3 regions of the Vibrio bathopelagicus genome follow, and region 1 is predicted to be linked to each of the others. Evidence: riboswitches for the same ligand, from Rfam matches in the RefSeq annotation. Region 1 holds a riboswitch; each other region holds the start of a gene.

Region 1 (3,281 bases):
CAGTGCTCTAACTGCTCGTCCATGTTCTCTTTAATAAGATGCATAGGTACATGTCCAGGGCCTTCAATGATCACCTGAACGTCATATTCCCAAGCCACTTTAGTCAACTCACCGAGAGTGCGTAACTCAGAGAATTGAGCCTCATCATTGGCATCTGCAATCGAGCCAGGACGTAGGCCGTCACCTAATGACAGAGCAACATCGTACTTCGCACAGATCTCGCAGATCTCGCGGAAGTGTGTGTATAGGAAGCTTTCCTGATGATGTGCAAGACACCATTTCGCGATAATAGATCCACCACGAGAGACAATGCCAGTCACACGTTTAGCCGTCATAGGTACGTAACGAAGCAGCAAACCTGCGTGGATAGTAAAGTAATCAACGCCCTGCTCTGCTTGTTCAATCAAGGTATCGCGCATCACTTCCCAATTGAGGTCTTCAGCAACGCCATTCACTTTTTCAAGCGCTTGATACATAGGAACCGTACCAATCGGCACAGGACTGTTACGCAGGATCCATTCACGAGTCTCGTGGATATTACGTCCAGTAGAAAGGTCCATTACGGTGTCGCCACCCCAGCGGGTTGACCATACTAACTTCTCAACTTCTTCTTCAATTGAAGAGCTTACTGAAGAGTTACCGATATTGGCGTTCACTTTCACTAAGAAGTTTCGGCCAATAATCATAGGTTCTGATTCTGGGTGGTTGATGTTTGAAGGGATAATAGCTCGACCTTCAGCAACCTCTTTACGTACGAACTCAGGGGTGATTTCTTTCGGTAGGTTTGCGCCAAAATTATGGCCAGGATGTTGGTGGTTAAGTTGCTCGTCAGCGAACTTCTGACGTCCCATGTTCTCACGTATCGCTATGTACTCCATCTCAGGAGTGATAATACCCTGACGAGCATAATGCAGTTGGGTAACACATTGATTGTCTGTCGCGCGACGAATTCTAGGTAGGTTTCCGTAACGAAGGTCGTCTAGGGATTCATCTTCTAAACGTTCTTTAGTGTAAACAGAGCTTACATCGTCTAACAGTTCCGTATCACCACGCTCTTCAATCCATTGCTCTCGCAACTTAGGAAGACCGCTATACAGGTCTATTTCGTGTGTAGGGTCTGTGTAAACACCTGAGGTATCGTAAACTTGAATGGGTGCATTAGGTTCGAATACAGGCTCTTTTTTGGTGCCACCAACTAGGCTGTCAGCAAGTGATATTTCTCGTACAGGGACTTGAATGTCCTCTCGAGATCCTTGGATGTAAGCCTTTTTTGAATTTGGGTAAGGTTGTACGGATAAAGAATCAATGAAATTCTTCGCTTCCAGTCTTGCTTGTTTACGACTCGACATAGCATTTTTCCTTGGCTTTTAGCCATTATTTATAGGGATAAAAATGCTTGACGGATTAGATGCTACAAGAGGGATCACGGTAAGAAATACAGTTGTGATCTGGAGATAGATCTCTAGAAGGATTCTAGTTAGATATCTACTCTTGTTCCCTTCGCAGGTATTAGCCTGATCAGGTTCAACGGATCCCGAGTTAACGGTCTCAGCCATATGGCACTCCGACAAGTTCGATCGAGTATATAAAAACGGCTTGGATAAACCAAGCCGAGTTGTTAACAAATCGTAAGAAAGTTTTAAGACTTTATCAAAAGTTGGAAGCCGATCCATGCTGCTGATATGCTGAGAACCACGTTGAGTAGCACATTGAGTCCCATCTTAAAGAAAGCGCCCTGCTGCATAAGAAGCACGTTATCCATCGAAAATGTAGAAAATGTAGTCAGTGCTCCAAGGAAACCAAGACCGATGATCTGTCTCCATGGTTCTGTCGCAACCATCTCATTCTCGAATGCGGCGATGAGCAAGCCCATAATGAAAGAGCCAATCACGTTAACGGTTAGCGTACCATAAGGAAAACCACGCCCGAGCATCACCACACATAACTCTGAAATCAAATAGCGCGAACAAGCACCAAATGCGCCACCAATGGCAATAAAACCTAAAATAGATAACTGACCCATGAATCCTCCCAAATAACAGTCCCTATATTCTAGCTTTACCGCCGATAAAAGCGAGGGTAGAAACTTAGAATTCATGCGCAAAAATCAAACGTTACAGGTGTCACTTAACTTCAATATATCCCATTAGTCCCGTTTTCATGTGCTCAATTACATGACAGTGGTACATCCAACGTCCTGGGTTGTCTGCAACAAATGCAGCTTTAGCTCGGCCGTTTTTTCCAAGTAACACTGTATCGGTATGGAAAGGTTCTTCAATTTTTTTACCATCAAGTTCCAATACAGTAAATGTATGACCATGAATATGAATCGGGTGATGATATTGAGTGACGTTCTTAAGATCGAATATGTAAGTCTTACCTAACTCTAAAGTCGCCAATGGCTCTGGAATATTGTCTTTGCTCATTCCCTCCCATGCACGCTTATTAGTGAGCCAAAACTTAGGCATGAACTTCCCATCTTTAGATACCGGTGATACCGCACCTTCCCACTCAAACACAAAATCGATCTCTTCTGCGTTGACGAGATCTAAGTTAGGCACAGGATTAAGAGGTAATAACGGAAGTGCTTGGCCTTCTATAAGCGTTGAGCCTACGACCTCAAATTCACACAAGGAAAAAGGAAAACGTCCCTTCATTTGAAGGACATTCACTCGCCCACCCACCTTGGGAGCAATAAGCCCAAGATCGACACGCATACCCGGGCCAATTTTATGTTGAGTCAGCTTATAAGGTGTCTTTACAGGGTTACCATCAATGGCAATGACCCATGCTTCTGCCCCTTCAATAGCAATCGGATAGGTAATCGTGTTATCAACATTCGCGATACGCAGCCTAGTCGTTGCGTGCTGCTTCAATTGATAGATAGGTTCATGTATTCCATTGACGCTACTCCACTCTCCTTGCGTGCCCATACGAGCGCTGAGGCGAGGGATCATCAAGTCTTTCCACTGACCTTGTTTGTCGATATGCCAATGTTTAAGCATCAGAGCATGCTCTTCATCGAACTGAACTGGCGTACTCTCTTCGACAATAATGAGCCCGACCAAGCCCATGCCAAGTTGTTTAACGCTGTTCATGTGTGGGTGATACCAAAATGTGCCAGCATCTGGCGGTGTAAACTCATAAATGAATGTTTCGTCTGGCATGATCGGTGGCTGACTTAAGAAGGGAACTCCATCCATTTCGATAGGAATTCTTAAGCCATGCCAATGAATAGTCGTAGGTTCTGATAGCTTATTGGTAAAACGAATTGTGACCTT
Region 2 (3,281 bases), 330 kb from region 1:
CGCTTGATAAAAACTGAATTTCGTTACATGCCAATAGTAAGGATCGGACCATACTTGGCTGATATCAAGAGAAGGGGCATTGCTAAGCAATGCCCCAACTGCTGAAACCACGAAGGCGGCAATGAGTATCGCAACCCAAATCCCGACCTTAGGTGTTTTCTTTATCATAAATTGATTTGTTACCGTAAATAGTTCGCTCAAAGTATATCGAACGAACCTTTAAATACAGAAAGCTAATTTTTAAAGTAAGTTAGAAAGCTCATTTTTTAAAAAGTAAGTGCACTCTGCCATTCTCGGATCCAAGGCTTGCGCTTAGCGGCGATTTCTTCAGGCGTAAAGCTCAGAGCTTTTTGCGGCACCGTTAACTGCTCGAACCCCTTTGGTAGTTCGATGTCAGTAACTGGGTACATCCAGTTACCCGTTGGCATCGCCGATTGGAACTCATCACTTAGGATAAATGCCATAAATTCATCAGCCAGCTTTTCGTTCTTGCTGCCTTTGACCTTAGCTGCCACTTCCACTTGAGTGTAATGACCTTCTTCAAAGCTTGCTGCTGCGTACTTAGAATCACTTTCTGCAATAATGTGGTAAGCAGGAGAAGTCGTGTAAGACAAGACTAAATCCGACTCGCCTTCTAAGAACATAGAATAAGCCTCAGACCAACCTTTAGTCACAGTAACCGTTTTCTGATCGAGCTTCTTCCACGCCGCTGTCGCTTCATCACCGTAAACAGACTTCATCCATAGCATCATGCCTTGACCCGGCGTTGAAGTACGCGGGTCTTGGTAGATAACCTTGAGGTCGTCACGTTGCTCAACCAGCTCTTTCAAACTCTTAGGCGGGTTTGCTAATTTCTCTTTGTTATAGATAAACGCAAAGTAACCAAAATCATAAGGAACAAAGGTGCTGTCGTTCCAACCGTTAGGAAGTGTCACTGATGACGTATCAACACTGTGCTCAGCCAATAAGCCCGTCGCTTTCGCTTCAGCCATTAGATTGTTATCTAGGCCTAACACGATGTCTGCTTTACTGTTACCACCTTCAAGACGCAAGCGGTTAAGAATAGACACGCCATCTTCTAGCGCGACAAAATTCACATCACAGCCACACTTTTCTTCGAATGCTTTTTCAACGGCCGGGCGAGGGCCCCAATCGGCAGCAAAAGAATCATAGGTATATACAGTTAGAGTATTGTCTGCAGCAACGGCAGAAAAAGAGATGGCTGTTGTAACAGCAAGGGTTGTTAATGTGAATTTCACTGGACGCTCTCCATGGTCTGAGCGGCACAGGTTTGAGGGAGGAGAACGGTAGAAGTTGTTCCTAACTCAATTCCTACGCCAGCATTATCTGGTTCAGGTTTACGGGTCCCAAGCGCTTACTTGATCTCAGCTCGCATTCATTATTTGAATGGTTCGCTCCCCGATGAGTGTTCAGAATTGTAATTCGAATTTTAACAATAAGCTATCAAGTTTGGATCAATTACGTTGATCGTAACCCCAACGTGGCACTAAACCTTGCTCGATACCAAGATGATCCAGAATGCGCGCCACCATAAAATCGACTAGGTCTTCGATCGACTTAGGTTGATGATAAAAACCCGGAGCAGCAGGCATGATCGTCACGCCCATGGTCGAGAGTTTGTGCATGTTCTCTAAATGCAGCGTAGAAAATGGCGTCTCACGAACCACCAATAACAGCTGGCCTCGCTCTTTCATAACTACGTCAGCTGCTCGCTCGATCAGGTTATCTGATAGACCATGAGCAATTGAAGCCAAGCTTCCCGCAGAACATGGACACACCACCATCTGCTTCGGCGCTGCTGAACCAGAGGCCACCGGAGAGAACCAATCATCTTTGCCACACACCACCAGCTTTTCTGGGTCGCAACCTAAATGCTTCACCAAAACTTGTTTCGCTGTGTCAGGCCCAGCAGGTAACTTAAGTTCATGCTCTGTCGCCAACACCACTCGCGCTGCAGACGATATCAGTAAATAAACCTGATAATCTGCCGCCAATAAGCATTCAAGTAAACGCAGTCCGTAAGGCGCACCAGATGCGCCTGTGAAAGCGAGGGTTATAGCTTTATCGTGTTTTGTCATGTTCTCAATTACTTCAAATTATAAGGTCTTGGATCGGTTAAGCTTTGAGTGCCAACGCATCCAACAGTTTTTGGTGAATACCACCAAAGCCACCATTACTCATTACCAAGATTTGGTCGCCCGCTTGTGCCTCTGAGACAATTTTAGCAACGAATGCGTCCATGTCATCACTCACGTGTGCGGGTTGATGGCACGCATCGGCAACGTCTTGTACAGACCAATCAATGTTATCCGGCTGGAATAAGTAGGTAGAATCCGCCTGCTTGAGCGAATCAGCCAAAGTTTCTTTGTGTACACCACGCTTCATGGTGGCAGAACGAGGCTCTAAAACGGCAATGATTTTTTTCGTGTCGACCTTATTACGTAAACCGCCCAGCGTAAGTTCAATCGCTGTAGGATGATGAGCAAAATCGTCATAGACAGAAACGCCTGCCACTTCGCCTTTAAATTCTAAGCGACGCTTGGTATTAATAAAGGTAGCCAACGATTCGCAAGCGAGATCAGGTTTCACACCCACGTGTCGTGCTGCGGCAATCGCCATCAAAGCATTGCTGACGTTATGATCGCCAACCAAATCCCAATCGACGGTTCCAACACATTCACCTTGGAAGTACACCTCAAATTTAGAGCCGTCTTTAACTAATTTCTTGGCATCCCAATCACCGAGTTCACCACTCAACTCAGTTTCACTCCAGCAGCCACGAGATAACACATCTTGTATCGCGATATCTTGCTTCGGTGAGAAAATACGGCCATTACTTGGCACAGTGCGAACTAAGTGATGGAACTGACGCTTGATCGCTTCAAGATCATCAAAGATATCCGCATGATCGAATTCGAGGTTGTTCATCACTAACGTTCTTGGGTGATAATGAACAAACTTAGATCGCTTATCAAAGAAAGCACTGTCGTATTCGTCGGCTTCCACCACGAAAAACATGCTGTCACCAAGGCGAGCAGAGATACCAAAGTTACCTAGCACACCACCCACAAGGAAGCCCGGCGCGTAACCGCAGTCTTCAAGGATCCATGCCAGCATGCTCGATGTTGTTGTCTTACCATGCGTTCCCGATACCGCCAAAACCCAACGGTCATGCAGCAAGAACTCTTGCAACCACTGCGGCCCGGAAGTGTATCTAAGGTTGTTATCCAATACATACTCTACACAAGGGTTACCACGGC
Region 3 (3,281 bases), on a different replicon from region 1:
TCTAGCTTAAGTATTCGATCTTACACCAAGCAATTTAATACCCATGCACATGATGACCATCATCAATTGGTATTGCCGATCCAAGGCAGTATTAATATCGAAATGGTGGGATATGTCGGCAAAGTGGCCGTGGGCGAATGTGTGGTGATTCCGGTAACGACAGCGCATGCATTTAAAGCGGATGAAGCGGCGCGGTTTATTGTCGCGGATATGGCGGAGTTGCCACAGCACTTGTTAGAGCATGAGCTCTCGGTTTTCACGATAACACCGCCTTTGATGAGCTTCTTGTTATTTGTTGAGAAGCAGCTGGAATATCAAGTAGACAGTGGTATTGAGTCATCAATCTTGGACGTATTTTCACTGCTGTTAGAGCAACAACAAGTAAGCAAAAGCATCGATCCACGTATTCGCGCGGTGCAAAGGCTCATTGCGGATAATTACGCTCAGCCACTCTCTATTTCACAGCTTGCAGAAACAGCGTGCTTGAGCCCAACGCAGTTTAAGAAACGATTTAAAGAGTGCCTGGGTATCAGTACGCTTAAATACATCACTCGATATCGTATGGAGAAAGCGCAAGCCTTGTTGACCCATACCGATTTGCCTGTCCAATTGATCGCTGAAAACGTTGGGTATACTGATGTGTCTGCGTTCAGTCGCCGCTTTTCTCAGCACTTTGGAATGTCCCCAAGGGCGTTTCTAGGCTCGATGAAAGAGAGTCTTCCAAAACAAGAATAGCGTCCGTTCTGCAAACTAATTTTAAAGCATCTTCACTATTATCTAATTCAGAAATGAAAAAAACTAGGTAATAGTAATGAATCTCGCCATCAATCGCGTTAACGAATTCCAAACGGGTACTTTAGCAATACTGTTTGCTTCTGTTTTATGGGGCACGACAGGCACTGCCGCAAGCTTTGCACCTGATCTCAGCCCATTAGCGATTGGTGCGTTTTCGATGGGCGTTGGTGGCTTGCTGCAAGCGGGTTTAGCGTTTCGAAAGATCCTATCCGCACTCGACAAGCTTTTGCTGAACAAGAAATTGCTAGCGGTGAGTGCACTGGCTTTGGCGGTTTATCCTTTGGCTTTCTATTCATCTATGAAGTTATCTGGTGTTGCGATTGGTACAGTCGTTTCGATTGCTACCGCGCCTTTCTTTTCTGCACTGTTAGAGTGTCTTATCAGCAAAAAGAATAATATCAACCGACGTTGGCTCACTAGCTTTACGATTGGTGTGGTTGGTATTGGGTTGTTAGTGTTTTCAGAATCTTCATCGGCGCATGAATCAGGTGATGATCTAAAGCTATTGGGTATAGCTTTAGGTCTTGTTGCTGGGTTGTGTTACGCCATTTATTCTTGGGCGACAAAAGCACTGATAGACAAAGATATTGAGTCTCAAGCGGCGATGGGCAGTATTTTTGGTCTCGGCGCGATGCTGTTGCTGCCAACGCTCTGGTTTACTGGTGAGAATCTGTTTTCCTCGCAGACCAACGTATTAGTCATCAGTTATTTGACGTTCATTCCGCAGTGTTTGGGTTATGTCGCGTTCAGTTTTGGTTTACGCCATGTCACCGCGAGCAGTGCCAATCTACTTACTCTGTTTGAACCGGTAGTTGCAGCGGTACTTGCGGTCTGCGTTGTCGGCGAGCTGATTCCTTTTACAGGCTGGCTTGGTATGTCTCTGATTGTGCTGTGCTTGTTTATACAGTCGAAGCCATCTAAAGGAAGGCTATAAGTGTTTGTTTAGTTGAACCTAATTGAAATTTTTTCATGCGTAATTCTTATATTTGAAGAAAATCAGTATCTCAGCTGTGAGAGTGCTGTTACTATCGTTATCAATAGTCGGGGGGCATATACCTTATTTGGTGTTTGCTGAGATCGTTAATCGAGACCCGTTGAACCTGATTCAGTTAACACTGGCGTAGGGAACTATAAGCACTCGATCTACGTCTGCTCTCATGAAAACCCTTCATGAATTTATTGCGACTTCTCCTTCGATCGGTGTTCGTTCTCCTACGTTTTGTAAGATAGTAGGAGCGACAATGACACACAGTTCTATTTCAAAAGATTTAAATCCAAAAGCTTCAGTTTCACGGCACTCTGCTGATGGTTTGGTTCGAACGAATACTCCGATTGTTTTGACCATTGCGGGTTCTGACAGTGGCGGCGGCGCGGGCATTCAAGCTGATATTAAGGCCATGTCTGCAACCGGTAGTTTCGCTTGTTCGGTAATTACCGCGATTACATCTCAGAACACCCAAGGCGTATCAGCCATTTTTCCAATCCCACTTGAGCATGTCGCTAGCCAGCTAGACGCAGTGTTTACCGATCTGAATATCGTGGCTGTAAAAGTCGGCATGTTGGCGGATTCGCAAATCATCAAAGTCGTCGCAGACAAAATCAAACAATACCAACCTAAACACTTGGTGATCGACCCTGTAATGGTGGCAACCAGTGGCGACCTTCTTCTAGAAAACTCGGCTATCACTACGTTAAAACAAGAGCTGATTCCGCTCGCAGACATCATTACGCCTAACTTGCCAGAAGGCGCAGCACTTACCGGCAAAGCCGTGCCTGAAAGCGAAGCAGAAATGCAGGGCATGATTGAAGACCTACGCGCATTGGGTGCTAAAGCAGTCCTGCTAAAAGGCGGTCACTTGGAGAAAGATGAAAACAGTAACGACCTGCTGATTTTACCAACCACGTCTGCTTTGATTAGCGCGAAGCGTTTCCCGACTAAAAACACTCACGGTACTGGTTGTACGCTTTCATCAGCGATTGCTTCTTTCTTGGCTCAAGGTAATACGCTGGCAGAGGCAGTTGATCTCGGCAAACAATACATTTCTCGCGCGATTGCTCATGCTGATGAGTTGCAAGTCGGTCAAGGCCATGGCCCTGTAAACCACTTCTTCGCTGGACATAGTAATGTCCGTTGATACGGTTGGGGTTCAACTCAGCAATGCCACCTTGCGTTATCGCGATAGTGAACATGCAACCTTATCAGGGCTATCGCTGAGCATAAACGCGGGTAAGTGGACGGTATTACTGGGTCGAAGTGGTTGCGGAAAAACGACTGTGTTGCGTTATCTGGCAGGCTTACTGGATGACAAGGTGGAATGGCAGGGCACATTGGCAACGTCTGATGAACTGCCTTTAACCGATCGTATTGCTTACATGGCGCAACAAGATTTGTTACTGCCGTGGTTGTCGGTTATCGACAATGTGTGTTTGAGCCTTCGCTTTCAAGACGAAGCTTCTGATAAAGCAGCACAAACTAACCAAGCGCT

The links. Region 1 has a riboswitch for thiamine pyrophosphate ahead of thiC (phosphomethylpyrimidine synthase ThiC). Riboswitches for the same ligand answer to the same signal wherever they lie in the genome.
Region 2: it holds a riboswitch for thiamine pyrophosphate, as region 1 does, so the genes downstream of both, thiB (thiamine ABC transporter substrate binding subunit) here and thiC (phosphomethylpyrimidine synthase ThiC) in region 1, are expected to answer to the same signal.
Region 3: it holds a riboswitch for thiamine pyrophosphate, as region 1 does, so the genes downstream of both, thiD (bifunctional hydroxymethylpyrimidine kinase/phosphomethylpyrimidine kinase) here and thiC (phosphomethylpyrimidine synthase ThiC) in region 1, are expected to answer to the same signal.

What each region holds. Positions count from the first base shown of each region.
Region 1 is NZ_CP062500.1:3,569,562-3,572,842, forward strand. Features, by position in the region: gene thiC (phosphomethylpyrimidine synthase ThiC) at 1-1,349, opposite strand, end outside; TPP riboswitch at 1,479-1,577, opposite strand; gene crcB (fluoride efflux transporter CrcB) at 1,640-2,023, opposite strand; gene IHV80_RS16025 (multicopper oxidase family protein) at 2,124-3,281, opposite strand, start outside.
Region 2 is NZ_CP062500.1:3,236,603-3,239,883, forward strand. Features, by position in the region: gene thiP (thiamine/thiamine pyrophosphate ABC transporter permease ThiP) at 1-168, opposite strand, end outside; gene thiB (thiamine ABC transporter substrate binding subunit) at 267-1,259, opposite strand; TPP riboswitch at 1,313-1,432, opposite strand; gene IHV80_RS14425 (flavin prenyltransferase UbiX) at 1,476-2,099, opposite strand; gene mpl (UDP-N-acetylmuramate:L-alanyl-gamma-D-glutamyl-meso-diaminopimelate ligase) at 2,137-3,281, opposite strand, start outside.
Region 3 is NZ_CP062501.1:1,564,566-1,567,846, reverse strand. Features, by position in the region: gene IHV80_RS23260 (helix-turn-helix domain-containing protein) at 1-735, shown strand, start outside; gene IHV80_RS23255 (DMT family transporter) at 812-1,729, shown strand; TPP riboswitch at 1,828-1,939, shown strand; gene thiD (bifunctional hydroxymethylpyrimidine kinase/phosphomethylpyrimidine kinase) at 2,037-2,930, shown strand; gene IHV80_RS23245 (ABC transporter ATP-binding protein) at 2,920-3,281, shown strand, end outside.